DNA from 2 places in the Weissella sp. ESL1177 genome. Region 1 is predicted to be linked to the other one. Evidence: predicted binding sites of a transcription regulator. Region 1 holds the regulator's gene; the other holds the start of a gene.
What was found. The regulator CtsR, encoded in region 1, represses protease genes until heat stress. The targets are predictions, from matches to a motif close to TTGGTCAAAAAAGGTCAAANA.

Region 1 (16,298 bases):
AAATCATTCAAATCAGAAGTGGCAAAACGACCACCTTCAAGTTGAACCATTGGGCGCAAATCAGGTGGAATAATTGGAATAACATCCATCACCATCCATTCTGGCTTATTACCAGATTTAACAAAGGCTTCAATAATGTCCAAACGGCGTACCGCACGAACACGCTTTTGACCAGTTGCCTCACGCAATTCAGCCTTTAATTCAGTCACTTCCTCTTCCAAGTCAACGTTAGCTAACAAGGTTTGAACAGCTTCTGCACCCATTCCTGCTTCAAATGCGTTACCATATTCGGCTTTTAATTCACGATATTCGCGTTCTGATAGTAGTTGCTTTTCAGTTAATGGTGTATCACCACCCTTGGTAACCACGTATGAAGCAAAATAAATAACTTCTTCAAGTGAACGTGGTGACATATCCAAAACTAAGCCCATACGAGATGGAATACCTTTGAAGTACCAGATATGTGATACTGGCGCAGCCAACTCAATGTGGCCCATGCGCTCACGACGAACCTTTGCTGAAGTGACTTCAACACCACAACGGTCACAAACGATTCCCTTATAACGAATTCGCTTATACTTACCACAGGCACATTCGTAATCTTTTGTAGGTCCAAAGATACGCTCATCAAAAAGGCCATCTTTTTCAGGCTTCAGTGTTCGGTAATTGATTGTCTCGGGCTTTTTTACTTCACCATAAGACCAGCTGCGAATCTTGTCCGGACTTGCCAGACCAATTTGCATGCTTTCAAACTTATTGACATCGATCAATGGTTCGACCCCTTTCATAGGTTCTCTATACAATTCCGACCCAATCGTTGACTAGATTTGTGCTTAGTGTGATCGTTAAATCACCACCACACTAAGCACAAACCTAGCAAACGAAACGCTAGGTCGGCTGACACTTTATTTATATTTTAAAATTAATTAGCACGATCATTCGTGTTTGCAACATTATCTGAATTATTGGTTATATTACCCGCACCTTCAGCATTAAATTCTTGTGCTAATTTGTCAGTTTTCTTATCTGCTGATGCAACATTTAGGACAGAATCATCTTCATCCATATCACGTAGCTCGATCTCACGATCTTCAGCATCCAAGACCTTCATGTCCAAACCAAGTGCTTGTAATTCTTTTACTAACACACGGAATGATTCTGGTACACCAGGCTTTGGAATTTGCTCACCCTTAACAATAGCTTCGTATGTCTTAACACGACCAACAACATCGTCAGACTTGTATGTTAAGATTTCCTGCAACGTATGTGCAGCACCATATGCTTCAAGGGCCCATACTTCCATTTCTCCAAAACGTTGACCACCGAATTGCGCTTTTCCACCAAGTGGTTGTTGCGTAACCAATGAGTAAGGTCCGATTGAACGAGCGTGAATCTTATCATCAACCATGTGAGCTAGCTTCATGTAATGCATGATACCAACAGACACACGCTTATCGAATGCTTCACCTGTACGACCATCGTAAAGAATTGACTTTCCATCGGCTGGCAAACCAGCTTCTTGGATGGCATCCCAAATATCCGTGTCACGAGCCCCATCAAAGACAGGTGATGCCACGTGGATACCCAATTCACGAGCAGCCATACCTAAGTGTAATTCAAGCACTTGACCAATATTCATACGTGAAGGCACACCCATTGGTGACAACATAATGTCAATTGGCGTACCATCAGGCATAAATGGCATATCTTCAGAAGGAACGATCACTGAAACCGTTCCCTTGTTACCATGACGTCCGGCCATCTTATCACCAACTTGAATCTTACGACGTTGAGCAATGTAGACACGAACCATCATGTTAACACCTGGTGACAACTCATCACCATTTTCACGTGTGAAGATACGGACATCTTGTACGACACCGCCACCACCATGAGGTACCTTCAATGATGTGTCACGTACTTCTCGAGCTTTTTCACCAAAGATAGCATGTAGCAAACGTTCCTCAGCTGATAACTCAGTCACACCCTTAGGCGTTACCTTACCAACCAAAATATCACCGTCTTCTACTTCAGCACCAATACGGATAATACCGCGTTCATCCAAATTCTTTAATTGATCCTCACCAGTATTTGGAATCTCACGAGTAAATTCTTCAGGGCCAAGCTTTGTGTCACGAGCTTCTGATTCATATTCTTCAATGTGAATTGATGTATAAACATCATCACGAATCAAACGTTCGTTAATAATGATGGCATCCTCGAAGTTATATCCTTGCCATGTCATAAAGGCAATCAATGGGTTTTGACCCAATGCCAATTCACCTTGTTCCATTGATGGTCCATCAGCCAATACTTCATCTGCATCAACTGAGTCACCAACTTTAACGATTGGTCGTTGGTTATAATTCTTACCTGCATTTGAGCGACGGAACTTCATCAAGGCATACTTGTCTAATGAACCATCTTCACGACGAACACGAATTTCGCGACCATCAACATACTCAACAACACCAGGATACTTTGAAATAATTGCCACACCAGCATCATGAGCAGCTTTATACTCAATACCCGTACCAATTAATGGTGCATGTGGATCAATCAAAGGCACAGCTTGACGTTGCATGTTAGCACCCATCAAGGCACGATTTGAGTCATCGTTTTCCAAGAAAGGAATTGCTGCAGTGGCAACAGCAACGATTTGCTTAGGAGAAACGTCCATATAATCAACTTGATCAATTGGTACTTCAACGTTTTCATCACTCTTACGAGCTAAAACAGTTTCAGTAGCAAATGAACCGTCTTCATTTAGGACAGAGTTTCCTTGTGCAACTACGAAATTATCTTCTTCATCGGCAGTCAAATAGTCAATTCGATCAGTCACCTTGTGTGTTGTCCAATCAACACGACGGTAAGGCGTCTCAATGAAACCATACTTATTAACGCGACCATATGTGGCCAATGAGTTGATCAATCCAATATTAGGTCCTTCAGGTGTCTCAATCGGATCCATACGACCATAATGTGTATAGTGAACATCTCGAACTTCATATCCAGCACGGTCACGAGTCAACCCACCAGGTCCAAGGGCTGATAAACGACGCTTGTTTGTTAACTCACCCAACGGATTTGTTTGATCCATGAATTGTGATAACTGTGATGAACCAAAGAATTCCTTCACAGCAGCAACAACTGGACGAATGTTAATCAATTGTTGTGGCGTAACGGTATCAGGATCTTGAATTGACATCCGTTCACGAACAACACGTTCCATACGGCTTAGACCAATACGGAAAGTATTTTGTAACAACTCGCCAACACGACGAATACGACGATTTCCCAAATGATCAATATCGTCAGTTGTTCCAACACCTAATGGCAAGTTTAAGAAGTAATTCATACCTGCGATAATATCTGCTGGCTTAACTGTCCGAATAGCTGGATCAAATTGACCATTACCGATGATTGGCAATGTCTTTTCGGGGTCTTCTGGATTTTCAACAAGAATTGTTTGCAAAACCATTGGTTCCGTCACAACTGCATCATCTGATGGTGTATAAGTTGTGCGCTTAAAGTCGTCACGATCTAAGTAAGGTGACAAAGCTGACATAACTTTCTTATCAATCAATGCACCCTTTTCAGCGATGATTTCACCAGTATCTGGATCAGCTAGTGTTTCACCCAATGTCAAGCCCATTAAGCGAGACTTCAATGACAACTTCTTGTTAATCTTGTAGCGACCAACTGGTGCCAAATCATAACGCTTTGGATCAAAGAAACGTGCTGTTAACAAGGCACGTGCTGAATCAGCAGTCTTAGGCTCTCCCGGACGTAAACGCTCGTAGATATCCTTTAAGGCTTCTTCAACTCGTGAATCTTCGATGTCTTTATGCACATCTTTATCCAACGTTAATGAGATTGAATCATATTGGTCACCCAACATTTGTAAGATTTCTGAATCTGAACCATAACCCAATGCACGAACCAATTCAGTAATTGGTAATTTACGTGTACGATCAATACGAACGTAACTTAATCCCTTAGCATCGGTCTCAAATTCTAGCCAAGCACCACGACTTGGAATGAACGTTGTACCGTAATTTGGGCGACCATTCTTATCTAATTCTTCGTTGTAGTACACACCAGGTGAACGTACTAATTGTGAAACAATAACACGTTCGGCACCATTAATAATAAATGTTCCTGACGGTGTCATTAATGGGAAATCGCCAAAGAAAACATCTTGTGACTTAATTTCACCAGTTTCCTGATTTGTTAAACGCAACGTAACGTGTAATGGTGCCGAATAATTAGCATCATGGTTACGAGCTTCTTCTACTGTGTACTTAGGCTCCATGAGCTTATAGTCCACAAATTCTAGAGACAACTTGCCTTGGAAATCTTCGATTGGCAAAATGTCCATAAACATTTCACGTAATCCTTCATCCAAGAACCAGTTGTATGAGTCCGTTTGAATTTCGATCAAGTTAGGCAAATCAAGAACTTCCTTGATTCGTGCATAACTACGACGAACACGGTGTTTACCATACTTTACAAGCGTTCCTACCAAGTTTTCCACCTCGCTTTGAATTGGCCAACTGTGCACCGAGTTATATTACAGTTTGATAACAATTTCTGCTTTTCACCGGTTTTTAAGTGCAAAAAAGACAACAGCATCCCCATACCTGAAAACGCTCTTGTCATTACTATGCAGGCCTTCAGGGACAATATTTCCTGTCAACCGTTGTCTTATACACAATTAAACTAACCATTAGTATACAAGAAAAAGCAGGCATTAGCAAGAAAAACAATCCTTGTCAACGCTTACTTTTTAAGTTTATTATTCTGTCACAGTCACTGTCTTATTTTTGGCTGGTTTGACGGTGATATTTATCTCGCCATTTTTGGCACCGATCGTTACCTGATCATTCACAGTTACTTGTCCTGTCAATAATTCTTCTGATAAGGCATCTTCAACTTTCGATTGTAGCGCTCGTCTAATTGGCCGTGCACCATATTCTGGGTCAAAACCAGCTTCAGCAATCACATCGATTGCAGCTGGTGTTATTTTCACCTTAAAGCCTTGTTCACCGATCCGTTGCAAGACCGACTTTGACATTAACTTAACAATTTGATGTAGCTCCGCTTTGTTCAATGAATGGAAGACAACCACTTCATCCAAACGATTAATAAATTCTGGACGGAATGTTTCCTTAACGGTTTGCATAATAGTATCACGCATTGCATCATAATCAGACATCTTATCGACTGCCCCGAAACCAACTGATTTTTCATCACGCAATCGCGTTGCTCCTAGGTTAGATGTCATAATAATAATCGTATTTCTAAAATCAACTTTGCGTCCTTTAGAATCTGTCAAATAACCATCATCAAACACTTGCAACATTAAATTATAAATATCTGGATGCGCTTTTTCAGCTTCATCAAGCAAGACAACTGAGTACGGTTGACGGCGAACCTTCTCTGTCAGTTGACCACCTTCTTCATAACCAACGTAACCCGGTGCTGAGCCAACCAAACGACTTGCTGAATAGGCTTCACGATATTCTGACATATCTACACGGATCATGTTATCTTCTGAACCAAACATCGCTTCAGCTAACGCTTTTGCTAATTCAGTTTTACCTGTTCCAGTTGGTCCTAAGAATAAGAAAGTTCCAATTGGACGTTTTGGATCTTTCAAACCTGAACGAGCTCGTCTAATCGAACGTGCAATGGCTGATACAGCCTCATCTTGACCAACAACTCGGTGATGCAGTACTTTCTCTAAATTAACTAGACGTTCTTTCTCTGACTTTTCCATTTGCGTCACAGGAATACCCGTTTGTTCTGATACGACTTCAGCAATATCATGCAGTGATAAGACCAAATCGTATTTTGTTTTATCCACATTTTCTGGATTAGTCTGTGCATCCAAATATTTATCAATGTGCCGTTTTTGCCGCATTTCTTTCTTACGCAGTTCAGCTGCTAATTCAAAATCTAATCGCGCAATTGCTTCATCTTTTTCTTGTTGTAATGTCGCCAATTTTTCTTGTTGCTTCGCTAATGGTGTTTCGTGACCTGTTCGATCAATGCGAACCTTGGCAGCCGCCTCATCCATAATATCAATCGCTTTATCAGGTAAGAAACGATCCGTGACATATCGTACTGATAATTTCACTGCCTCAACAATGGTTTCATCAGGAATTGCCACTTGATGGTGTTGTTCGTAACGTTCTTTCAACCCTTTCAAAATAGCAATCGCATCCGCTTGTGTTGGTTCATTCACAGTCACCTGTGCAAAACGTCGTTCTAAGGCGGCATCTACTTCAATATACTTCTGATATTCATCTAAAGTCGTTGCACCAATCGTTTGCAATTCACCACGTGCCAAAGCGGGCTTTAAGATGTTTGACGCATCAATGGCACCCTCAGCGCCACCGGCACCAATTAACGTATGTAGTTCGTCAATAAACAAAATGACTTGACCATCGTGTTGAATTTCATCAATGACTTTCTTCAAACGATCTTCAAATTCACCACGATATTTTGTACCAGCAACTAAAGAACCCATGTCTAACATCATTAAACGTTTTTGGGTCATATCTGAAGGAACATCACCTGCAACAATACGTTGTGCTAGTCCTTCAGCAATCGCTGTTTTACCAACACCCGGTTCACCAATTAATACTGGGTTATTCTTAGTACGTCGTGACAAAATTTGAATCACACGTTTCACTTCGTTTTCACGACCAACAACTGGATCAATCTTTTGATCACGCGCTAATTGTGTTAAATCACGCGCTAAAGCATCTAACGTTGGTGTCCCTTCTGTTGCTTGTGCTTGATTACCACGTTTCCGTCGTGCATCATGCCGTTTTGCTGTATCACTAACACCCAATTTACGTAAAATTGCACGTCGCATTTCTTGAGGATTAACACCCAAATTAATTAAGATACGTGATGAAAAAATGGTCTCATCTGACAATAATGCCAATAGGATATGTTCTGTTCCTGTACGTTCTTGATGAAGTTTAACGGCATGTTCATTTGCCAATCGAATCATTTCAGCTGCTTTCGGAGAATAGGGCAAATAAGCTTCTTTTTCGGCACGAGATAGTGTGCCATACCCCGTAAACTGTTCAATTTGACTTCTCACATCATCATCAACAACATTAAATTGTTGCATGACTTTACTAGCAATGCCTTCTTTTTCAATTGCCAAAGCAAGTAATAGATGTTCTGTCCCAACAGCTTGATGTTTAAAATGCTTTGCTTGTTCTTGTGCAATAACTAACACATTCTTTGCACTTGGTGTATATTGATTATCCATATTAATTACGCTCACTTTCAAACCGTAATCGGTTCAATAATTGTTGTAATAATCTAGCTCGTAAACGACCTTGAACAGTTGCATCGCCAACTGCTAATGCTTCTTTAGACATTAACGTCAAAAGAAGTTCCCCTTCACGTTGTGTCAAGATTTGTTCTCGATATAAACTAGATATTACTGCTGTTGCCGTCCTAAAGCTAACAATCTCAGGGAGACTTTGTCGCATCTCTTCAATCAGATCTGGCTCTGTCCGTAATGCCATTTTTACAATACGAATATAACCACCACCACCACGTTTTGATTCGACGAAATAACCATTTTCGGCACTAAAACGCGTTTTAATGACATAATTAATTTGTGATGGCACGACGTTGAAGCGTCGGGCGATTTCAGCACGACGAATTTCAATTTCATTCGCCTGCTGCAAAATTTGTTTCAAGTATGCCTCAATATTATCAGACATATTTGAATCAGCCATGACCTTCACCCCCTTGACCAATATTGACATCATTATAAAACGCATCGTCAAACAATGCTACTAATCAATCATATCTTTTTAAGAGTCGGTCGCAAAGTATTTTACAAAAGCTAATTCAAGGTTCGCTTAACTTAAAAATATCAACTTGTCATTATTTTTATTGACTACCCATTTAAAAAAAACATGTATTGACACAAAAACCACCAAGATTTCTCTTGATGGTTTGCAATCAATGCACCTAGAAGGATTCGAACCTTCAACCTTCTGATTCGTAGTCAGACACTCTATCCAGTTGCGCTATAGGTGCATGTTCATTTGAAGCTTCCTATTGGAAGTAAGCGAACAACGGGATTCGAACCAGCGACCTCTACCATGGCAAGGTAGCGTTCTACCAACTGAACTATATTCGCATGGAATGCCGACTACTGGATTCGAACCAGCGACCTCTTCATTACTAGTGAAGCGCTCTGCCAGCTGAGCTAAGTCGGCTTCTGTATCGAAAATCGATATACGGATGACAGGAATCGAACCTGCACGCCCTAGGGGCACTGGAACCTAAATCCAGCGCGTCTGCCAGTTCCGCCACATCCGCAACAGACGTCCATCGAGTAAACAACTCTAGACAACTTTTATATTATACCTAATCATTTATTAAGTGTCAACACTCATTTTGATTTGGTATATATCGTAACTGCTATCATGACTAATAACAACTTACCACTCGATATATATTACTAGCTTTTTTATTTTTTTGCAATTCTTTTTTCGCTGTTTTGAAAAATTACAATACATTTCCTTATTCTTCATATAAAAAAGACATTAAAATCAATTTTAAAAGTCGCTAATCAACCATGTTAATCTGGTAAATTAGCGACTACGATAAACTATTTTTTTCGATCAATCATTGATAAATGATTATAACAAATCTTCTGCAACAATTTTATCCGCACCAAAGTATGGCCGTAATACTTTCGGAATTGTCACTGTACCATCTTCATTTTGGTAATTTTCTAAGATTGCTGCAACAGTTCGACCAACTGCCAAACCAGATCCATTCAAAGTGTGCACAAATTGTAATTTACCATTTTCATCACGATATTGAATACGTGCTCGGCGAGCTTGAAATGCTTCTGTATTTGAGACAGAAGAAATTTCACGATAGATATTTTGCTGTGGCATCCACACTTCCACATCATATGTCTTTGCTGCTGAAAAGCCCATGTCACCTGTTGATAATGTGATAACGTGATATGGTAAATTCAATTTCTTCAAAATATTTTCGGCATTGACTGTCATATCTTCCAAAGCTTGATATGAATCCTCAGGCTTTGTGAATTTAACCATTTCGACCTTATTAAACTGGTGCATACGAATCAAGCCACGCGTATCACGCCCTGCTGAACCCGCCTCCTGACGAAAAGCTGGTGATAATGCTGTGACACTATATGGTAACTTTTCTGCATCGATCACTTCTTCACGGAAGTAATTCGTTAATGGGACTTCTGCCGTTGGAATCAACGTCATGTCATCATTTGTACCAACACGGTATGCATCATCCATAAACTTTGGATATTGACCAGTCCCATACATGGCTTCATCTTTAACCAGGTATGGTGTGATCATTTCCTTATAACCTTCTTTTTGATGTTCATCTAACATAAAGTTATAAACAGCTCGTTCTAAACGAGCCCCTTGTCCAACATAGTAGACAAAGCGAGCACCTGATACTTTTGCACCACGTTCAAAATCTAAGATACCTAAATCTTCACCAATGTCAAAATGCGCTTTGGGTGCAAAATCAAATGTTGGTATATCACCCCATCGCCGTTCTTCGCGATTGGCTGCTTCGTCTGGGCCAACAGGAATCGTGTCATTTGGCAAATTGGGAAAATGTAATGCGCGTTCTTTAATTTGCTTGTCTAACACAACGACTTGCTCATCCAGTGCTTTAATTGTTGCTGAAACTGTTTGCATTTCAGCAATGACGTCACTAGCATCTTCTTTTTGACGTTTCTTCAGACCAATTTGATCTGATACGGTATTACGACGTGCTTTTAATTCTTCCGTTTTCACCAATAATTCGCGACGTTTTGTATCATCGGCAACTAAAGCATCAACCTCTTCTGGTGCAACGCCACGTGTTGCTAAACGTTCTTTTACTTTTGCTGTCTCATGACGAATTAATTTCATATCTAACATAATCATTATTCTCCTAGTTATTTTTTCAAACCCAGCTCATCGATTTTGTCATCAATCAAGGATAATACCTTGTTGGCTGCTACCTCATCCGTTACAAAATCATATTGATCACCATCAATACTTAATTTTGGGGATCGATCATACCTTTCAAACCAGGCAACATAACGGTCATTTAAACTCTTATAATAATTATATAAGGATGGATCGTTCTCAATTTGCTCATATTCACGACCACGCTTTTTGATACGAGCTAACATCGTATCAAAACTAACGTGAATATAAATTAACAAATCTGGTGTTTTAACGATCGCATCATCAGAAAAATCAACCTGTTCCATCATGTTATTTAACAAATCACCATAGATTTGTACTTCAGTCTGGGTGGCTCTATCTAAATCTGCATTTAATTTAAACAACAACAAGTCCTCAAAGATAGATCGATCAATGACGTTTAATTGGCTACCCTGTGCATCCTTGATGTTATCTAAACGCTTATTTAAAAAATAATTTTGTAATAAAAACCCATAACGTTTTGGATCTTCATAAAATAATGGCAGAATAGGATTATCATCAACGGATTCGTATAGTGCTTCGCTCCCTAAATGTTCTGCGAGCATCGTTGTTAAGCTGGTTTTCCCAGCACCAATAGTTCCCGATAATACGATCATCCTGTTGTCCTACTTTCTTTAATCAATATTAAGTCTATTTTACCAAATTTTACAACGTCTAACACATCCACTTTTGAGAACCAACCGAATTCCCACTAATTGCATCCAATTAAAAAGCCGAAGCCTTTCGAAATAATCGAAGACTTCGGCTTTTTAAGTTGAAATAACCACCGTTACCTCAAAACCTATCATTGTTTCACGTTTACTCGTTCACACAATTACTTTTTACCAGAAACTGCATGAATACGATTAACCGCACGCATTAAGGCAGTTTGTGCACGTGCAACATCGTTTGTTTCACTTGCTGCTAAACGCTTTTCAGCACGTGCTTTCGCATCTTCTGCACGCTTAACATCGATATCTTGTGCTCTTTCTGCACTATCAGAGACAATTGTTAATTCATTATCAGAAAATTCAGCAAAACCACCACTAACTGCAATGATTTCTTCTGTATCTGACGAATCTGATTCGTCATCAACAATTTTCACTTCACTAATGTGCAACGCTGAAATAATTGGTGCATGGTTCGCCATGATTCCTTCTTCACCATTGGTTGTATTTAAAACAACTAATGAAGCTGTCTCATGTTCAAAAACCACACCATTTGGCGTTACCACCTTAACATGTAGGGTGTGTTCACTCATGGCGCCGCCCCCTTTGTTTAGTCAGCCATTTGAGCAGCTTTTTCAGCTACCATTTCAACGGCACCAACGTTACGGAAAGCATCTTCAGGATATTGATCGTACTTACCTTCCAAAATTTCCTTAAAACTGCGTACAGTTTCAGTCAATGGTACATATTGTCCAGGTAATCCTGTAAACGTCTCGGCAACAGAAAATGGCTGAGACAAGAAGAATTGGATACGACGAGCACGGTTAACGATCGTCTTCTCTTCATCTGACAATTCATCCATTCCTAGAATAGAAATGATATCTTGTAACTCACGGTAACGTTGTAATGTATGTTGCACTTCAGTTGCAACGTCATAATGTTCTTGTCCAACAACTTCTGGTGCTAAGGCCGTAGACGTTGAAGCCAATGGATCAACGGCTGGGTAGATTCCTTGTTGTGTCAATGAACGTTCCAAATTAGTCGTTGCATCCAAATGTGCGAATGTCGTTGCAGGCGCAGGGTCAGTATAATCATCGGCAGGCACATAAACAGCTTGAATCGATGTTACTGAACCCTTCTTCGTTGAAGTGATTCGTTCTTGTAACTGACCCATCTCAGTAGCTAATGTTGGTTGATAACCAACGGCTGATGGAATTCGTCCAAGCAAAGCCGAAACCTCTGAACCTGCTTGCGTGAAACGGTAAATATTATCAATGAATAATAGCACATCCTGACCATTGACATCGCGGAAATGCTCAGCAATCGTCAAACCAGTTAAAGCAACACGCATACGTGCGCCAGGAGGCTCGTTCATTTGACCATAGACCATGGCGGTTTGCTTCAAAACACCAGATCCTTGCATTTCATAGTACATATCATTACCTTCACGAGTACGCTCACCCACACCAGTAAAGACAGAAATACCATTATGACCTTGTGCGATATTGTGAATCAATTCTTGAATCAACACCGTCTTACCAACACCGGCACCACCGAATAGACCAATTTTACCACCACGAACATATGGTGCTAATAGATCAATAACCTTGATACCAGTTTCTAAAATTTCTGTTGACGTTGACAATTCGTCGTATGCTGGTGCATCACGATGAATTGGATCACGTTGTACGTCGTCTCCCAGTGCTTCACCACCATCAACTGGCTCTCCTAGCACGTTAAACACACGTCCCAACGTTGCCTCACCAACAGGGACACTGATTGATTTTTCAGTATCTGTTGCCGTCATTCCACGTCGCAACCCATCAGTTGAATCCATGGCAATCGTACGCACGACACCATCACCCAGTGACAAAGAAACCTCGACCGTCAATGTTTTTTGATCACCTTTATCGATAATCAATGCATTATTAATATCTGGAATCTTTGTACCTGATGGAAAAGCAACGTCAACAACGGGACCAATGACTTGAACAACTTGTCCGGTATTCATTGTCGTTTCCTTTCTTCATTCATATAAATCTGATGTCAGATGCTTTTAATCCAAAGCAGCCATTCCACCAGTAATTTCTGTAATTTCAGTCGTAATTGCACCCTGACGCGCACGGTTGAATTGCAGTCCAAGTGAATCAATAATTTCCTTGGCATTATCAGTTGCTGAAGACATCGCATTTGCCGATGCCGCATGTTCAGCAGTTTTTGCATCGATGATAGCACCATAGACTAAACTTTCGGCATATTGTGGTAGCACAACACCCAAAATTTGTTCAGCTGATGGTTCCATATCATAATCAGCCGTATACTTTGTATCATTTTTAGATTCTGTTAAATCTTCTGTTGAAACAGGTAACATCTTCTCTAAATGTACTTCATTTGTAATACGACTAACATAATGCTGATAACCAACGATTAATTCATCAAAAACTTCGTTGTCATACATTGTTGTCACAGTTTTCACAATTTCACGAACCTCATTAAAGGTTGGCACATCGGAAACACCACGATACTCGTATGCAACATCAAACCCACGTTTCTTAAAGAAATCCGCACCATTACCACCAACCGCTAAGATAACAACTTGATCAGGTGTCAATTGACGTTCAGTCATTCTAGACATTACTTCTTTTAATAATGTTGAATTATAACCACCAACTAAACCACGATCAGAAGATAGTACTAAAAATCCTACCTTTGACACATGACGTTGTTCAAGCAAAGTCCCTGAAACATTGTTGATATGCGCTGTTGCTAAGTGTGCCACAACGTCATGAAGGGCATCGGCATAAACCGTATATGAACCCCCATGACGTTGAATTTGACTTAGCTTAGCAGTTGAAACCATTTGCATGGCACTTGTAATTTGACGCGTCTTTTTTGTTGAGGCAATGCGGCGTTGAATATCTTGTAAAGAAGCTGCCATTTATCGCCCCTCCTTTACTATTCTTCTGCTGAGCCGGCAAATGTTGCTTTGAATTCCTTAATTGCAGCATCTATCGTGTCGGTATCAGGCAAGTTCTTTGTCTCAACAATCGTCTCTAACAAATCATTATGTGATGCACGCACAGCAGCAATTAATTCTGATTCAAAACGTAGAATATCATCGACTGCGACATCATCCATAAAGCCATGTGTTAGGGCATATAGTGATAACACTTGCTCCTCAACAGGCAATGGCTGATGCAAAGGTTGTTTCAATAACTCAACGGTACGACGACCACGGGCTAGCTTAACTTGCGTTGCCTCGTCCAAATCTGAACCAAATTGGGCAAATGACTCCAACTCCTTGTATGAAGCCAAATCCAAACGCAGTGTACCAGCAACTTTCTTCATCGCTTTAATTTGCGCGTCACCACCAACACGAGAAACAGAAGTTCCGGCATCGATAGCTGGACGAACACCAGCATAGAACTGATCCGCATCCAAGAAAATTTGGCCGTCGGTAATTGAAATCACATTGGTTGGGATGTATGCAGAAACATCACCAGCTTGTGTCTCAATAATTGGCAAAGCGGTCATTGACCCACCACCTAGCTCGTCTGACAACTTAGCAGCACGCTCTAACAAACGTGAATGCAAGTAGAAGACATCACCAGGGTAGGCTTCACGTCCAGGTGGACGACGAAGAATCAATGACAGCTCACGATAAGCCGTTGCTTGCTTTGATAAATCATCATAAACAATCAACACATGCTTACCGTTATACATAAACTCTTCACCCATTGCCGCACCAGCATAAGGCGCTAGATATAGCATTGGGGCTGGTTCTGAAGGACTAGCAGTCACAACGATTGTATAGTCCATGGCACCCATACGACGCAAAGTTTCAACTTGCGTACGCACAGTTGAGGCCTTTTGGCCAATCGCAACATAGACAACGATCATATCTTGATCTTTTTGATTCAAAATCGTGTCAATCGCAACAGATGTCTTACCAGTCTTACGATCACCGATAATTAACTCACGTTGACCACGACCAATTGGTACTAAAGCATCGACAGCCTTTAGACCAGTTTGTAGTGGTTCAAACACAGACTTACGCTCCATAACACCTGGAGCTTTAACTTCAACAGGACGTGTTTTTTCTGTTTCAATTGGGCCCATCCCATCAACAGGCTGTCCCAAGGCATTAACAACACGACCAATCAGTTGCTCACCAACAGGCACTTCCATGATACGTCCAGTACGCTTAACAGTATCACCTTCACGAATACTGTCATAGCTACCAAGAATAATGATACCAACATCATTTGATTCTAGGTTTTGCGTCATACCATAAACACCATTCTCAAACTCGACAAGCTCACCAGCAAGGGCATTTTCCAACCCCGTTGCGCGAGCGATACCATCACCAATGTAGGTAACAGTTCCAGTTTCTTTTACTGTTAAGTCGTCTTGATAATTGGCTAATTGCTTTTTGATGAGTGAACTGATTTCTTCAGCTTTGATGCTCATTTCAGCAGTTCCTCTTTCTTTATAGTGTGTCTATTCATCACACACAACATCAATTTTAACTAGAATTTCGATTACTAGCGGATGATACTCTGACGAATAGCAACTAATTTTGTTGCTAATGATCCATCCAAAATTTGGTCATTGGCTTTCACAATCACGCCACCAAGTAGGTTCTCATCAACGATTTGTGTCAAACGAACTTCGTTAGCCTGATAACGTTGCACAAGTTTCTCTTTTAAACGTGACACTTGCTCTTCACTCAATGGCACCGCTGTTTGTACCTCTGCATTCACAATACCAGCAGCCTGATTAACAAGTTCTTCATACTTTGAAATAATTGCTGGCAAGTTTTGAATACGTCGATAATCAAACGTCATCTTAATCAGATTTTTAACAACCTGACTCGTATTCTCTGACAAAGTTGTTAACAATTGCTGCTTCACATTTTCATCAATACGCAAAGATAGCAATGCCTTCGTAAATTCTGGATTTTGTACTAATACATCACGAACAACTGATAACTCAGCCATCGTTGCTTCATCAGTACCTTGATCATGGGTTAATTCGAACAAAGCAACGGCATATCGCTTAGCAATCGTTGCTTTATCTAATGCCATTACTTGTTACCTAACCCTTCAATGTAAGCGTCAATAAGCGCTTTTTGATCATCTAACTTTAGTTCTTTCTGGATAATCTTTTGTGCGATGGTTACTGAAAGTTCAGCAACTTCACTCTTAACGTCAGCCATTGCTTCAGAACGTTCTTGTGCAATCTGAGCACTTGCTTGTTCTTTAGTTGCTTGGGCATCTGCTTGAGCGTCAGCAACGATTTGATCACGTTGCTTACCAGCTGCTGCCTTGGCATCAGAAACAATACCGTTAGCTTCAGTACGTGCTGATTGCAACTGCTCTGAACGCTTTGAAGCCATTTCTTCGGCCTTTTGACGCGCTTCTTCAGCAGTATCCAAATCATGAGCGACTTTCTCCGCACGCTTTTCCATCATTTTTACTACTGGTCCCCAAGCATACTTCTTTAATAGAAGCATCAAGACTAGGAATGCCACTAGTACAAACAACATGTTACCCAAAGCCAACCCTTCGCTAGCACCTGCTAGAACAATTTGATTAAACATAATTAG
Region 2 (16,298 bases), 190 kb from region 1:
CTTGGTCAATATGTACCATCTGGTGAGATTTCTAAATCAGGAGTTAATCATCGGCTCCGTAAACTCACAAAAATGGCTGATGAAATGCGTGATACCGGCCGAGTACCTAAAGAATTACAGCAAAAATAGTTTATAAAAAATAAATTTTGACCATTCTTGACTTAATGTTAGAATGGTATTATGTTCTTGACTTTGAACATCAGGAGGAAAGTATAAATGACACCAATTCCATATGTTATTGAGCAATCATCACATGGTGAACGCTCATATGATATTTTTTCACGTTTGTTGATTGACCGGATTATCATGGTCAATGGTGAAATTGAATCTCAAATGGCAACGGCAATTATTGCCCAGTTGCTATTCTTAGATGCCCAAGATCCAGATAAGGATATTTACATGTACATTAACTCTCCAGGTGGAGAGGTTAATGCAGGTATGGCAATATATGACACAATGAATTTTATTAGTGCTGATGTCCAAACAATTACGATCGGTTTGGCAGCGTCAATGGCGTCAGTATTAGCCTCTTCAGGTGCGAAGGGTAAGCGATTCATTTTGCCTAATTCACAATTTATGATTCACCAACCATCTGGTGGTGCGCAAGGTCAACAGACTGAAATTGCAATTGCTGCGGAAGAAATTTTGAAGACACGTAAGAAGTTGAATCAAATTTTGGCAGATAATACAGGTAAGCCATTTGAAGAAGTTGAAAAAGATACCGAGCGCGACCACTGGTTAGATGCTGAGGAATCACTTGCTTATGGTTTGGTTGATAAGATTATGACTAGTGCAAAAGATAAGAGTTAATAATTAACTTTCGCTGAAAATTTAATATTGACAATGGGTGTCGTGACATGATTTAAAATTCATGTCACGACACCTTTTTTTCACAAAGTTTAAGAAAGCGCTTTCTTTATTGACATATAGCCCATTTAGAGCATATCATTAGGTATGGAAAGTATTTTTGATGGTTAAATAAATACTTTCCTATTGTGAACCTATGCACATTGTGTAAGCGCTTTTAATTAAAAATATGGATAATATTTTTGCTATTATTAAAGTGATTTGTCCCATATTGAAACGTTGAATATTGGTTCTACGTGTATTATATGTTGAATATTTCACAAATATATCTATAATTAAAAGTGTTAAGACATGCTTTGGAGGAAATAGGATAATGAAAATTTTTGCATATGGTATTCGAGAAGATGAGCAAGCCGCACTACGCGAGTGGGAGTCAACCCACCCAGAAGTAGAAGTAGACTTTACTGATAAGTTGTTGAATCCAGAGACTGCTAAGTTAGCTGAAGGCGCAGATGCAGTTGATGTATACCAACAACTATCATACACACCTGAAACGTTGACCGCTTTGCATGAATTGGGCATTAACAAAATGTCGTTACGTAATGTAGGTACAGATAACATTGACTTTGATACAGCTCGTCGCTACGACTTTTCAATTTCAAACGTTGCCGTATACTCACCTAATGCAATTGCTGAGCACGCTGCAATTCAAGGAGCTCGCGTGTTACGTCAGTCAAAGGCATTAGACAACAAGATTGCTAATCACGATTTGCGTTGGGCACCAACAATTGGTCGTGAAATGCGCATGCAAACATTTGGAATTATCGGAACAGGTCATATTGGACGTGTTTTGATTAATATTTTGAAGGGTTTTGGTGCTAAGATTGTTGCTTATGATGTATACCACAACGCTGAACTTGAAGCAGAAGGTGTTTATGTTGATACATTAGATGAATTGTATGCACAAGCTGATGTGATCTCACTTCACGTGCCAAGTTTGCCAGAAAATTACCACATGATTAACGCAGAATCAATCGCTAAAATGAAGGATGATGTTGTATTGATTAACGTTTCTCGTGGTGATTTGATGGATATTGATGCAATCATCGATGGCTTGGATTCTGGTAAGATTTTTGGTCTTGCAATGGACGTATATGAGAACGAAGTAGGCTTGTTTAATAAGGACTGGTCACACGAAGAGTTCCCTGATGCAAAAATTGCAGATTTGATTACACGTGAGAATGTTTTGGTAACGCCTCACACAGCATTCTATACAACTAAGGCTGTATATGAAATGGTTACACAATCAATGAATGCTTCACTAGCTTTTATCAAGGGTGAAGAGACACCTAATGAGGTGAAGTATTAATCAGTTTATTGTAATAATGATTGTGGGATTTCATTATTGCGGAGTAGGTATGTGATTACATCACATTAAATTAGAAAGGTAATTTAATATTATGGCTAGCGCAGTTTTTGACGGTTCTTATGAACTAAAGTTTAAAGATTTTTTCTTTAAAGTGTTGTCTGGGTCTGCTCAAGGTATCTTGATTGGTGTTCTACCATCAGCTGTTTTAAAATATGTTATTCGCCCATTCGTGCAAAGTGGAATGGGTTGGGCAGTTGATTTGAGTGCTATCTTGACACTGTTCTCATCATTTATTCCTTTGTTAATTGGTTTAGCAATAGCCATGCAATTTAACATGAAGGCTTTGGATGTTGGGGTTATGGCAATTGCGGTTGGTGTTGCCTGTGGTTCAATTAAGTGGGCTTCAGTGCCAGCTGGATTTGCGAATCCAGTAACTGGTGTAAAAACAGTTGCACCTAGTACCATATACATGGCAGCTGGTGCTGGAGATGTTATCAACGCCATGATTGTTGCAGCGATTGGGGTCCTTGTTATTTGGCTAATTGCTAAATACTTATGGGGCTTTGGTTCATTAGCAATTATCTTAAGCCCTATCGTTGTCGGTGGTGGTGTTGGTTTGATTGGTAAGGAAATTGCACCTTACGTTGGTGAAGTAACAACTTGGATTGGTAAGATGGTACAATTGGCAACTGATCTGCAACCATTGCCAATGACGATTATCATTGCCATGGCCTTTGCGGTTATCATTGTGACGCCAGTTTCGACAGTTGGTATTGCTTTAGCAATCTCATTATCAGGATTAGGATCTGCCGCTGCAGGTGTTGGTATTGTTGCAACAACTGTCGTATTATTGGTTAATTCAATCAAGGTTAACAAAGTTGGAACTTCAATCGCTATCTTCTTGGGTGCGATGAAGGGTATGATGCCTTCAGTCTTTAAGAAGCCGGTAACGTTGATTTCATTTATGGTTGCTGCTGGAATCTCAGCTATTCCAATTAGCTTCATGAACGTACAAGGAACACCGACATCAGCTGGATTTGGTTGGATTGGCTTTGTTTCACCTATTCAGTCAGTTGTTCGTGATGCTGCCGATAAGGCTTTCCAAACGAATACAATTGGTGTGATGCCAGCTGTTATCATTTGGGCAGTTGTTCCAATTATTGCCGGATTCTTAGTTGATTGGCTATTTACAAAGATTCTTAAGCTTTATAAGCCAACAGACTTTGAACAAGATATTTAATATTAAAAGAGCGTGTGACAAAAGACGGTTTGAAGCCGATTGTTACAGTAAGGCTTCAGTCTTTTGGAACACGTTTAAAGGCGCTAATCTACCAATCAAAATTGATAGATTAGCGCCTTTTTCAGCTGATCATAACGACTTATGTCTCAGCCCCTTTTTGTATGAATAGGGAAATACCTTAATGAAGAATGCTCAAAATTCCTGACCGACAAGCAATTGTTTAGGGGCTTATAACTTGTAACTTGTCGCTAACTAAAAAAACAGCGGATGATTTTAATCATCCGCTGTTTTAATAATCGTTTATTTTTATCTATAGCTAAATAGATTAATAAATGAGCTTACTTAGGTGAAACAACTTGCTTACCATTGTAAGTGCCATCTGCAGCAACGTGGTGGTTACGTACGTAAACACCATTTTCGTTCATGTGAATGGCTGGCGTCTTTAATCCGCCTTGACCGCCGCGACGAGTGCGCTTTGCGTGCTTTGAAACTTTACGTGCAGGAACTGCCATAGTTATATCCTCCCTTACACCGCCGTGTAGAAAGAAGGCAGTGCTTAATAATCTATTTTTTTCAACTGTTCTAAATTACATTATTTTACAGCGTTTGTCAAGTGCTACCCCTTGATGTGAGTGTGAATTAGAAAAGTAAAAGCGTTTGTAACTTTACATTTTATTGGGGTAGCTAGATAATGAGATATACCCAAATTAACATGTTTGTTAGTTATTTATTTGCTAATAAAGTATTATAGTCATTTAATACTTACAAATTGATTGTTTTGATAGCTTAGAATATTTGGGGGTTATTGGCAAAAGGGGCAACGGTAGGTTATTTTGCTTACTAGTTAGTATAACCAGTAATAGTATGATAGGAGAGTATAGATGGCAATTGGTAAACAATTCAAACACATTCTTGTCGCTGTTGATGATTCAAATTTAGGCCAAATGGCTTTAGTTAATGGCATTCACCAGGCACGTGAAGATAATGCGAAATTAACCATTATTTCAATTTTTGAAAAGGGACAGTTAAATGTTTTTGATTTCTTTTCAAAAGAGAGTACAACAGCTGCAGAAGATGATGTTCAACGTGCATTAAAGCGATATCGTGAAATGGCTTTAGAAAATGGTGTCACAGATGTCGATACGCGTATTGCAGAAGGGAAGCCCGGTGAGGTCATCGTTAAAGATGTTATTCCTGCTGTACAGCCAGATATGGTCGTGATTGGTTCACATTCACAACAAGGAACAGAAAAATATTTTGGATCACAGTCAAGTTACGTTGCAAACAACGCACCTGTCACAGTCATGATTGTTCGTTAATAAGAAACGATTCTTAGAGATTAGCCATTCGCGGGCTAATCTTTTTTTTCAAAAAAATTAGTCTGACACGGTGAAAATCGTTCGTTAAAATTATTTCTGTGACAAACAAAATGATTTTGGAGAAAAAAGATGACACTTGTGGCACAATATATTAATGCTTACTTAGCAACGTTAAAATATTTAAATGATACGGTTGCGGAACCGGCGGCGGTTTATGATCTGTCTTTTGAGCAATATTTAATTATGCGTAGTGTGGCGCAACATGATGGGCTAACTTTGACTGATATTGTTGCACGTCGTCAAGTGACGCGTGCTGCTATATCAAGGCAGATTCGTATGCTTCTACGGAAAAAATATATTTGGCAAGAAGCAGATATTACCGATCGTCGTCGCATGTTATTACATTTAACGATACATGGTTACACAGTTGAACAAGCTTTGAGTAAACAAATTGAAATGCGTTTTGAAAATTGGATTTTAGAAGTAGGTGATGAAAGGGCCAAAAAAATATTAACTTTCATGGAACGATTTGGTGAAAATATACCAACCAATATATAGGAAAAGTAAATTGACAAGCTAACTTTTTGGTTTGAATTGTATATCGTGAATATCTTTTTTGTTTGATTAGGCTTGAATTTGTGGTTAGTATGTTGTATGATTTAATAGTTGTTTTTGGGCATTAGCCAAGTGGTAAGGCAATGGTTTCTGGTGCCATCATGCACTGGTTCGAATCCAGTATGCCCAGTTTTACAGATGCGGGAAGCGTTAGTTATTCGTTAAGAATGGTTAACGCTTTTTGTTTATCATTATTTGTCAAAATCGTTAAAAAGATTGGTGACATTTAGAGTTGCAAAAAACAAAGTTAGTCGTTATGATAGTGGAGCAAGTTTGAGAAGATTATAAATAGCCAGATAGAGACGACCGTTTGTACGACGACCGCCCTTTTTGTTGTGTGTTGTTGCGACGGTGTCTTTGGTTATGACACTTTAATAATGGTTTCCATTATTGTCTATTTTTTGGAGGAATGAATTATGACACAACACCATCAAAAGGTTGTTTTGGTTGGCGATGGCGCTGTTGGTTCATCATATGCTTTTGCATTGATGCAACAAGGTATTGCTGAGGAATTAGTAATTGTTGATATTGACCAGAATCGAACGACAGGAGATGCTATGGATCTGGAAGATACAACTGCTTGGACATTTAATAAGCAGGTCTGGTCAGGGACATATGCAGATGCTCATGATGCAGACTTAGTTGTTATTACGGCTGGTGCGCCACAGAAGCCAGGTGAAACACGACTGGATTTAGTTGATAAGAATTTAAAAATTATGAAAGTCATTGTGTCAGAAATTATTGCCAGTGGGTTTAACGGTATCTTCTTAGTTGCTGCTAATCCAGTTGATATTTTAACGACTGCTGTACAAAAAATGTCGGGGTTTTCAAAAGAACGTGTCTTTGGCTCAGGGACGTCGCTAGATACAGCGAGATTACGAGTGGCATTGGGACGACGATTTAAAGTTGCTCCTGAAGCAGTGTCAGCATATATTCTGGGTGAACATGGCGATTCAGAATTTGCCAACTTTGATGAAGCGACCATTGGTGGTCGTCCATTGAAGGTATGGGCAACTGAAGCAGGAATGACAGCTGAAGATTTAGAACAAATCTTATTTGATACAGCACATAAGGCTTATGACATCATTGCGCGAAAAGGTGCAACCTTCTATGGCATCGGCGCATCCTTAGCACGTATCACGCGAGCAATTTTCCGTGATGAACGAATCATTTTACCAGTGGGTGCACCGTTGGATGGACAATACGGATTAAATGATTTGTATATTGGGACACCAGCTGTAATTGGTGCAAATGGTATCGAGCAAGTGATTGAAGTGCAATTATCAGATGATGAACAAGCAAAAATGCAAAAATCTGCTAAAATGTTGATAGAAATTTTGAATAAAAGTTTATAATAAATGAAAACGCTTTATATTCGATTATTATACGTATTGTGAAAAAATGAACTACCGTTATGTCTAAAATAATGGTAGTTTTTTACTACTAAATATTGCCAGAACGCGCTACAATATAGGCATTGATGCTTATTGGCAATATATTAAAGAGGTAGAGTACATGTCTGAAGAGAAGAAGACTGGTGCCGACTTAGTTGTCGACAGTTTAAATAACCATGGCGTTGACTTAGTGTTTGGTATTCCTGGCGCTAAAATTGATCGTTTGTTTGAAAAATTAGATCATCCTAGTGAAGGTAAGAAAGCGCCAAAATTAATCGTGACACGGCACGAACAAAATGCTGTTTTTATGGCACAAGCATTTTCACGTATCACTGGTAAAACTGGTGTCGTTGCAGTTACTTCAGGACCTGGGGTTGGTAATTTAGCTTCTGGTTTGATGACGGCGACTGCTGAAAATGATCCGGTTTTGGCAATTGGTGGTCAAGTACAACGTAAAGATTTATACCGTTTGACACATCAAAGTACACCATCAGCAACTTTGTTTGCACCAATTACAAACTATTCAGTAGAAATTCAAGATCCAAATAACATTTCGGAAATTATTTCAAATGCTTTCGCTGCTGCAAATGGTCCAAAGCCAGGTGCCGCATTTGTTTCGTTACCACAAGACGTTGATGAAGCTGAAGTAAATGCAACGGCATTGCCAGCAGTTAAGCCAGCACGTTATGGTGCTGCAGCTGCCGAAGATATTGCTTGGCTAGCAGAGCAAGTTAAAGCTGCGGAGCTACCAGTCTTGTTAGTCGGTGCACGTGGTTCAGATGATGCGACAACGGCAGCCTTGCATGCATTACTTGAACAAACAACATTACCAGTTGTTGAAACATATCAAGGTGCAGGTGTTATTTCTCGTGAATTAGAAGAAAAGACTTTCTTTGGTCGCATTGGTTTCTTCCGTAACCAAGTTGGTGACCAATTATTAGCCCAATCTGATTTGGTTATTACAGTTGGTTATGACGCAATTGAATATGAACCACGTAATTGGAACAAGAATGCTGATTTGCGTATTGCGGCAATTGATACACAAGCTGTTCAAATTGACAATAACTTTACGCCTGAACGTCAATTAGTTGGGACACTAGCTGATACTTTGAAAGCATTGCAAGAACAAATTGCAGGTTATGAATTACCAGTTGCTTCTCAGAACAAGTTGACTGAATTTAAGGCTGCTTTACATGCGGCAGAAGAACCAACGTATACACCAGCACAAGCAAATCTAAACCACCCATTGAACATTATTAAGTCATTACAAGCACACATGACTGATGAAATGACCTTATCATCAGATATTGGTTCACATTATTTGTGGCTTGGTCGTCATTTTAAGTCATATGTGCCACGTCATTTCTTGATTTCAAATGGTATGCAAACGTTAGGTGTCGGATTACCTTGGGCTATGGCTGCAGCAATGGTTCGACCAAATGCAAAGTCTGTCTCAGTATCTGGTGATGGTGGTTTCTTCTTTTCAGGTATGGAATTGGCAACTGCTGTTCAACTACACTTGAACACGGTGCACATTGTTTGGCAAGATAATTATCACTATGATATGGTTAAGTTCCAAGAGGAAGTTAAGTACAATGGTGAGTCAGCAGGTGTCAAGTTCTCAAATATTGACATTGTGAAGTTTGCTGAGTCAGCTGGTGCCAAGGGATTGCGTGTTGAAACACCTGACCAATTGGATGCGGTTATGGATGAAGCTTTTGCAACCGAAGGACCAGTTGTTGTTGAGATTCCAGTAGACTACTCACATAATTATGAATTAATGTCACAATTAATTGATGCAGAATAATATAAAAAAGCGTCCAGTTCACTGGGCGTTTTTTGTTAAAATACCATATTAGGAGGAAAATCATGGCAACAGTTTATCAACATAGTACATTAGAAGCTTTGATGGGGAAAGTGTTAGGTGGTACGGCCACTTTAGCTGAATTAAAAGAGCATGGGGATGCAGGTATTGGTACTTTCGATGGTCTTGATGGTGAGATGATTATGGTCGATGGTGAGGTTTATTATATGGACGGTGAAGGAACGATTCATCACGTGACAGATATGAACAAGACGGTACCATTTGCGACTGTTCATCATACTAGTGATCCATCAGAAAAAGTGACCTTCAGTGCTGGTAATATGAAAGAGATGGTTTCGCTTGTTCGTGATCGTGAATTAGAGAATACATTCTCAGGTGTAGTTTTGCGAGGTAGTTTTGATTATATGAAAGTTCGGTCGGCACCTAAGTCAGAACGACCATTTCCATCGTTATCTGAAATTACAAAAACACAACGCGAGTTTGAAAAACGCGATGTGACGGGAACATTAGTTGGTTACTATTCACCTGAATTGTATCAAGGTACTGTTGCAGCTGGTTGGCATGTTCATTTTTTGAGTGATGATCGTACCTTTGGTGGTCACGTACTAGGATTTGATGCGAATGAGCTTGAAGGTGATTTAACGATTTTTAATGATTATGCACTCCACTTACCTATTCAAGATAAAGATTTCCGTGAGCATCATGTTGAAATGGCTGGTCTGAAAGAAGGCGTTGCAGCAGCAGAAGGTTCACAAGATTAAGTATTTATACGATAGTAATGACAACAGCGAATAGCGTTGCCATTACTATTTTTTTTATAGTAGAGATAGTATCATATAAGTAGAGAAATAATGGGAAACATGACTTATTATAAGGGAGTGAATCATGACAGAAATGATGAAGGCGGTTGTAACAACAACGGACGCGAACAAACCATTGATAGATAAGAAAATTGAACGACCAAACATGTCGAATCATGATGTGTTGGTTAGAGTTGCAGCAGCAGGCATGAACCCAGTAGATACGAAACAATGGGAATTAGCTGCAGCAGCAGGTCAAGAACGTGTATTGGGATTTGATGCGGTTGGCGAGATTGTCGCAATGGGGGATGATGTGACAAAATTCGCGATTGGTGATCGTGTGTTTTTTGCCGGTGAATTAGGTCGGACTGGTTCTAATGCTGAATATGAAGTTGTTAGAGAAGCGTTGATTAGCGAAGCACCAAGTAGGTTATCGAATGTAGAAGCTGCTGCAATGCCGTTAACATTTTTAACAGCATATGAAATGCTTGCTGATAAATTTCAGATAGAAATGGTTGCCGATGGTGCTAAAGGTGAGACTCTATTAGTGATCAATGGTGCTGGTGGTGTTGGTTCAATGATGATCCAATTAGGCAAGTGGCTGGGAATGACAGTTATTGCGACCGCTTCACGTCAAGATACGATTGATTGGGTTAAAAAGTTGGGGGCAGATTTTGTGGTCAATCATCGTGATGATTATGTGACGGCGGTAAAAAAATTAGGGTTTACAACAATACCCTATATTGCCGTACTACATTCACTTGATCAACATTTTGAATCAGCTGCTAAGTTGGTTGATGTATTTGGCCATATTGGTGCGATTGTGCAATCAATGACACCACTGCCTGTTGGTTTGATTAAGAATCAAGCAGCATCACTTGATTGGGAATTTATGTTTGCAAAAACAAATGCTGATAAAAATGTTGCGACGCAGGGAGCCGCATTGACTTTGTTAGCTAAGTTAGTTGATGAGGGTGTTGTACAATCAACGTTAACCAAAACAATGACGGGGTTATCTGCAAAAACGATTTTAGCAGCACAGAGAGAAGTTGCTATTGGAAATATGATTGGTAAGTTAGTTATTGAATATTAAAATATAAGTAAATATATTCAAAAGAATGGACTTTTTATGAACAAAAATTCATTCTTTTTTTTATAAAAAAATCGCGTTTTTGACTTGCACTCTACGTATGAGAGTGCTAATATAGATAATGTAAGCAAGGTCAATAAAGGTCAAACAAACGGCAACTATTGTATCTATTGGGAATAATGAATATAAAAGAGATTGTAAGGAGGCTGGTAATATGGCACAAGATCCATTTGGTTTTTCAAATTTTGATGATATTTTTCGTATGATGAATAATGAAGCAACAAGGGCACAACAAGCACAACGTACCCAGCAAAGGCCCCGCCCACAAATGGGACAAGGTAATGGGGGCAATAATAATGGTCAAGGTGATAGTTTACTTGATCAATACGGTATTAATTTGACTGAAATGGCACGTAAGGGTAAGTTCGATCCAGTAATTGGTCGAGATGATGAAATTGCTCGTGTTATTGAGGTGCTTAACCGTCGAACAAAGAATAATCCAGTACTAATTGGTGAAGCTGGCGTTGGAAAGACAGCGGTTGTAGAAGGTTTAGCACAGGCCATTGTTAACGCAAAGGTACCTGGTAAGCTGCAAGGTAAAGAGGTGATTCGTTTAGACGTTGTCTCACTTGTTCAAGGAACAGGTGTGCGTGGTCAATTCGAAGAGCGTATGCAACAATTGATGGATGAAGTATCTAAACGTGAAGACGTCATCCTATTTATTGATGAAATTCACGAAATTATGGGGGCAGGAACAGCAGGTGAAGGTTCAATGGATGCTGGTAATATCTTAAAGCCTGCCTTAGCTCGTGGTGAGTTCCAGTTGATTGGAGCAACGACATTAAATGAATATCGTAAAATTGAAAAGGATGCAGCGATTGCTCGTCGTTTCCAAACAGTTCAAGTCAATGAGCCATCAACAGATGAGGCACTGCAGATTTTGAAAGGTATTCGTTCGCGCTATGAAGACTACCACAAGGTAAAGTATTCAGATGAGGCACTAGAAGCAGCTGTTAACTTATCAAATCGTTACATTTCAGAGCGTTTCTTGCCAGATAAGGCAATTGATTTAATTGATGAAGCGGGTTCTAAGAAAAACTTATCAGTTAAAATCGCTGATCCAAAAGAACTAGAAAATAAGATTCATTCAACTGAAGCTCAAAAACAATCAGCTATTGAACGTGAAGATTATGAGAAGGCAAGTAAGTTACGTGATCAAGTCAATAATTTGGAATTACAGTTAGAAGCTGTTAAGCAACAAGCACCACAAAATGAAGCTGCACAAACAGTAACAGTGGAAGATATTCAAAAAATTGTTGAGGAAAAGACTGGTATTCCTGTTGGTGAATTAGCAGAAACGGAACAGACACAATTACGAAACTTAGGTGATAATTTATCAGCTCATGTTATTGGGCAAGAAGAAGCCACTGAAAAGATTGCGCGTGCCATTCGTCGTAATCGTGTTGGCTTTAATAAAACTGGTCGTCCAATTGGTAGTTTCTTATTTGTTGGACCAACAGGTGTTGGAAAGACTGAGACGGCTAAGCAGTTGGCAAAGGAACTATTTGGTACAACTGATAGTATGATTCGATTCGATATGTCTGAGTACATGGAGAAACATTCTGTTTCAAAGTTGATTGGAGCACCAGCTGGGTATGTTGGTTATGAAGAAGCTGGTCAACTAACTGAAGCGGTTCGTCGTCGTCCTTATTCATTGATCTTACTTGATGAGGTTGAAAAGGCACATCCTGATGTGATGAACATGTTCTTACAAATTTTAGATGATGGTCGATTAACTGATGCACAAGGTCATGTGGTGTCATTTAAAGATACTATTATTATCATGACATCAAATGCGGGTACCGGTGTTAAAGAAGCAAAGGTTGGTTTTGACCCAGAAAACAGCCAAAGTGGTTCACAGCTACTAGAACGCCTCGCACCATATTTCAAGCCAGAGTTCTTGAATCGTTTTGACGGCATTGTTGAATTCAATGCACTTTCAAAAGAAAACTTATTGAAGATTGTTGATTTGATGATCAATGATATGAATGCTGCAATTGCAGAAAAGGATTTGCACATTACGATTACTGACGATGTCAAGCAAAAGATTGTCGAATTGGGATATAATCCTGAAATGGGTGCTCGTCCATTACGTCGTGTTATCCAAGAACAATTAGAAGATCAAATTGCTGACTTTTATCTAGATAATCCTGAAGCAAAACAATTAATTGCAAAGTTAGTTGATGATAAAATCACTATTGAAAAAGATGAAAAATAAGTTGAATAAAGTTGCTAAATTATTTAATAAAGTATAAATGATTTATAGGCGGTAGTTAGGACTACCGTCTTTTTTTGTACAATAATGATGCTCTGATTTTTTTAAATGCATTAAAAACGAACAAAATAAAGAAAAAATTAAGGATTTTGTGTTGTGTAACATAAATGAAACATTAAATGCATTTTTATGAAAAGTCTATAAAGTACAATAGTGCTTGTAGTAAAGATAAAGAAAACCTTAAGAAAAGTTCTCGTGGGCTATTTCTTAACATAATATAGGACAACAAATTTTTAGTTTTAAGGGGTACTTAATATGCACGCATCTGTAAAAAATACGCTATTAGCAACTGCCGGAGCAGCGGCTGCCTTGGCAGGTAGTTCAGTTGTCGCTTCAGCTGATTCTATCACTGTTAAATCTGGGGATACACTTTATGCATTAGCAGCTGCACACCACGTTACTGTTGATGATTTAGTATCAGCAAACAAAATTGCAAATGCAAATTTGATTCTTGTTGGTCAAAAGGTTGAAATACCTGGATCAGCTGCACCAAAGTCTGCAGCACAATCAGTTGCTTCTTCAGCTGCAACGAAGCATGTTGCTAGTGGGGCTACTTACACAGTTAAAGCTGGTGATTCATTGTGGGCAATTGCTAACGCTAATGGTATGACTTTGTCTGAATTGTTGTCAGTAAATGATGATCTTTCAGCTTCATCAATTATCTATGTTGGTGATACAATTAATCTTTCAGCTTCTGCACATCAAGTTGCTACTAGTGCAGCACCTGCATCGCAAGCTGCTAGTTCAGCCGCACCACAATCAGTTGCTACAACATCAACAGCAAATGTATCAGCAGCGAATGCGTCGGCTGCTGCCGCAAGTTCAGCCGCAGCACAATCAGCTGCAACATCAGCAGCAAACGCTTCATTAGCTGCTAGCCAAGCTGCCGCAAGTTCAGCTGCTGTTCAAGCCGCTGCAACGTCAACAGCAAATGCATCAGCAGCGAATGCGTCAGCCGCCGCAGCAAGTTCAGCCGCAGCGCAATCAGCTGCAACGTCAGCAGCAAATGCCTCATTAGCTGCTAGCCAAGCAGCTGCAAGTTCAGCTGCAGCACAAGCCGCCGCAACGTCAGCAGCAAATGCCTCATTAGCTGCTAGTCAAGCTGCTGCTAGCTCAGCTGCAGCACAAGCCGCTGCAACGTCAGCAGCAAACGCATCGGCTGCCGCAGCAAGTTCAGCCGCAGCACGACCACAAAACGTGTCAACGACATCTACAGCTTCTGCTGCCGCTACAACAACATCTACATCTGCTACGACGACAACATCAACAACGACTAATCATGTTTCATCAAACACGACTGGAAACACATACCCATATGGACAATGCACTTGGTATGTTAAGGGTGATTTGAGTTGGGTAGGTAATTACTGGGGTAATGCCTCATCATGGCCAGCATCAGCAACTGCTGCAGGTCATACTGTAAATTCAACTGCATCAGTTGGTTCTGTTGCGTACTTTGCACCTGGTGTTGGTGGTGCAAGTAGTTATGGACACGTAGCGGTCGTTGACTCTGTTAACTCAGACGGTACGATTACTATTTCTGAAGCTAACTATGCAGGTAAGCTATATAACGAACGTACAATTTCTACTGCTGGTGTTCAGTTTATTCACCAATAAAAAGCTATTATTAAAAAGACTCGTCCGCGAGTCTTTTTTTATACATTCAAGTAGAGGTAATGATAATGCCATTTAGAATAGAACCTGGACGTGTTGTTCACGTGAATGATTATGATGAAGCGGACGCTGAAATTATGTTTGAACCGCCAATTGCTGAAAAACCTGTGACGATTACTGCTTCAAATTTTGCTCGTAAAACAACGGGTGCTCGCATTCAGAGAACAATGATGAAAATGATTATGGAAAGCATATGCGAACCGTTATTAACGGTATTAAATGATGTACTTGATGTACCTTATCAGAAAGAAGGGCAAAATATTGATACTGGTTTTGATACTGGTGGATTAATTCAATATATGTATAATCGCATCGAAGGTGTTGGCTTTCCGCATGAGGTGAGCGAACAAATGCAAGCAGTGACACAATTTACGGTTTCTGAAGCGATGCCCGGAGATTTATTAGCTTGGGGTAGTCGTGTATTACCAACAACTGCAGGTATCTATATTGGTGGTGGTAAATTTGTTACGGTTGATTCTTTTTCCGAAAAAGTTAGTATCAAATCAATTTCGAATAAATGGTTACCAGATTTTGTCGGGGCACTTCGATAGTTTATAACCCATGGATATTTGAGATTCGGTTATAATGATACCAGGAGGTTTGATATGGAATTTATGTATGAACCTGGTCGTTTGTTTCACGAAACAAACGGTATTGTAGATGCAGAAATATTATTTCCAGCAATTCTTGGTGGCAAAGTTTGGTCGATTGATCATACCTATGTTGATCCGGAGTTGCGTGGTCAAGGAATTGCAGCACAGTTACTAGCAGAAGTCGTTGCACAAGCAGAGAAAGCACAAGTGCAACTAAAACCAGTATGTACTTACGCACGGCAAGCCTTTTTTAGACATCCAGAATATCAGAAAATCGCCTATAAAGGTTAAGTTTGTTTGAAAGCATGCGTGAATTTGACGTGTGCTTTTTTATTTTTCATGAAATTAAGTTATACTTATCTTTGATAATTTATTTGAAAGGAATAGTTATGAAACGAGGATTTGCTGTTGTTAAGAAATACGCAAACGCTAATTTAAATTTGCCAGTGCGCGCGACAGAACAAGCTGCTGGTTATGATTTTCAAGCAGCGGAGGATTTTACATTGCCTTCTATTTGGCGATTACCATTTTTGAAAATTTTATGGCAGATAAGGCATAATGAAACTCTAACATCAGAAAGTTATGAACAAGCATCTCGTACGATTAAACCACTGTTAGTGCCTACTGGTATAAAAGCTTACATGGGTGAGAATGAATATTTAATGATTGCTAATCGTTCTTCAAATCCTTTAAAGCGCGGGTTAATTTTGCCAAATGGTGTTGGTATCATTGATGCGGATTATGTTGATAATCCTAAAAATGAAGGTGAAATTTTTATTCAGATGATTAACTGGAGTGTGCGTGATGTCACGATTAAAAAAGGTGAACGAATTGGTCAAGGAATCTTCATGCCGTTTTTAACCACTGATAATGATCAATTACAAACCAAAAAGACGCGTCAAGGCGGTTTTGGTAGCTCAGGTGTAAAATAAAAAAGGGGGAAATATGGCAAAAACAAAAACGCAATTCGTTTGTTCAAATTGTGGTTTTGTCTCACAACGATATATGGGGCGCTGTGCAAACTGTGGTGCATGGGGAACATTTGTTGAAGAAGTCATGCAACCAGAAAAGGTTGACCGAAAGTCGCGGGTTAATTTAGCAGGTCAAGTTGCTAAAGTCGAACGATTGGATGATGTTAATATTGAAGAAACACCTCGTATTAAGACAGCGAACGCAGAGTTTAATCGCGTCCTTGGTGGTGGTATTGTACCAGGGTCAATGGTTTTGATTGGTGGTG

Region 2: the regulator CtsR is predicted to act here: its motif matches at 10,589-10,609, upstream of AC3B5D_RS06435 (ATP-dependent Clp protease ATP-binding subunit).

What each region holds. Positions count from the first base shown of each region.
Region 1 covers NZ_CM176591.1:1,508,331-1,524,628, forward strand. The annotation lists gene rpoC (DNA-directed RNA polymerase subunit beta') at 1-770, opposite strand, end outside; gene rpoB (DNA-directed RNA polymerase subunit beta) at 923-4,528, opposite strand; gene AC3B5D_RS07395 (ATP-dependent Clp protease ATP-binding subunit) at 4,799-7,294, opposite strand; gene AC3B5D_RS07400 (CtsR family transcriptional regulator) at 7,296-7,772, opposite strand; tRNA gene AC3B5D_RS07405 (tRNA-Arg) at 8,006-8,079, opposite strand; tRNA gene AC3B5D_RS07410 (tRNA-Gly) at 8,110-8,182, opposite strand; tRNA gene AC3B5D_RS07415 (tRNA-Thr) at 8,189-8,261, opposite strand; tRNA gene AC3B5D_RS07420 (tRNA-Leu) at 8,282-8,364, opposite strand; gene serS (serine--tRNA ligase) at 8,688-9,971, opposite strand; gene AC3B5D_RS07430 (deoxynucleoside kinase) at 9,989-10,639, opposite strand; gene AC3B5D_RS07435 (F0F1 ATP synthase subunit epsilon) at 10,858-11,283, opposite strand; gene atpD (F0F1 ATP synthase subunit beta) at 11,301-12,701, opposite strand; gene AC3B5D_RS07445 (F0F1 ATP synthase subunit gamma) at 12,747-13,628, opposite strand; gene atpA (F0F1 ATP synthase subunit alpha) at 13,646-15,160, opposite strand; gene atpH (ATP synthase F1 subunit delta) at 15,235-15,777, opposite strand; gene atpF (F0F1 ATP synthase subunit B) at 15,777-16,292, opposite strand.
Region 2 covers NZ_CM176591.1:1,323,002-1,339,299, reverse strand. The annotation lists gene whiA (DNA-binding protein WhiA) at 1-129, shown strand, start outside; gene AC3B5D_RS06490 (ATP-dependent Clp protease proteolytic subunit) at 217-810, shown strand; gene AC3B5D_RS06485 (D-2-hydroxyacid dehydrogenase) at 1,181-2,176, shown strand; gene AC3B5D_RS06480 (PTS sugar transporter subunit IIC) at 2,268-3,416, shown strand; gene rpmF (50S ribosomal protein L32) at 3,755-3,928, opposite strand; gene AC3B5D_RS06470 (universal stress protein) at 4,298-4,735, shown strand; gene AC3B5D_RS06465 (MarR family winged helix-turn-helix transcriptional regulator) at 4,865-5,293, shown strand; tRNA gene AC3B5D_RS06460 (tRNA-Gln) at 5,409-5,480, shown strand; gene AC3B5D_RS06455 (L-lactate dehydrogenase) at 5,767-6,705, shown strand; gene alsS (acetolactate synthase AlsS) at 6,866-8,551, shown strand; gene budA (acetolactate decarboxylase) at 8,614-9,330, shown strand; gene AC3B5D_RS06440 (zinc-binding alcohol dehydrogenase family protein) at 9,455-10,462, shown strand; gene AC3B5D_RS06435 (ATP-dependent Clp protease ATP-binding subunit) at 10,674-12,737, shown strand; gene AC3B5D_RS06430 (LysM peptidoglycan-binding domain-containing protein) at 13,050-14,411, shown strand; gene AC3B5D_RS06425 (NlpC/P60 family protein) at 14,477-15,019, shown strand; gene AC3B5D_RS06420 (GNAT family N-acetyltransferase) at 15,074-15,352, shown strand; gene AC3B5D_RS06415 (dCTP deaminase/dUTPase family protein) at 15,451-15,993, shown strand; gene radA (DNA repair protein RadA) at 16,007-16,298, shown strand, end outside.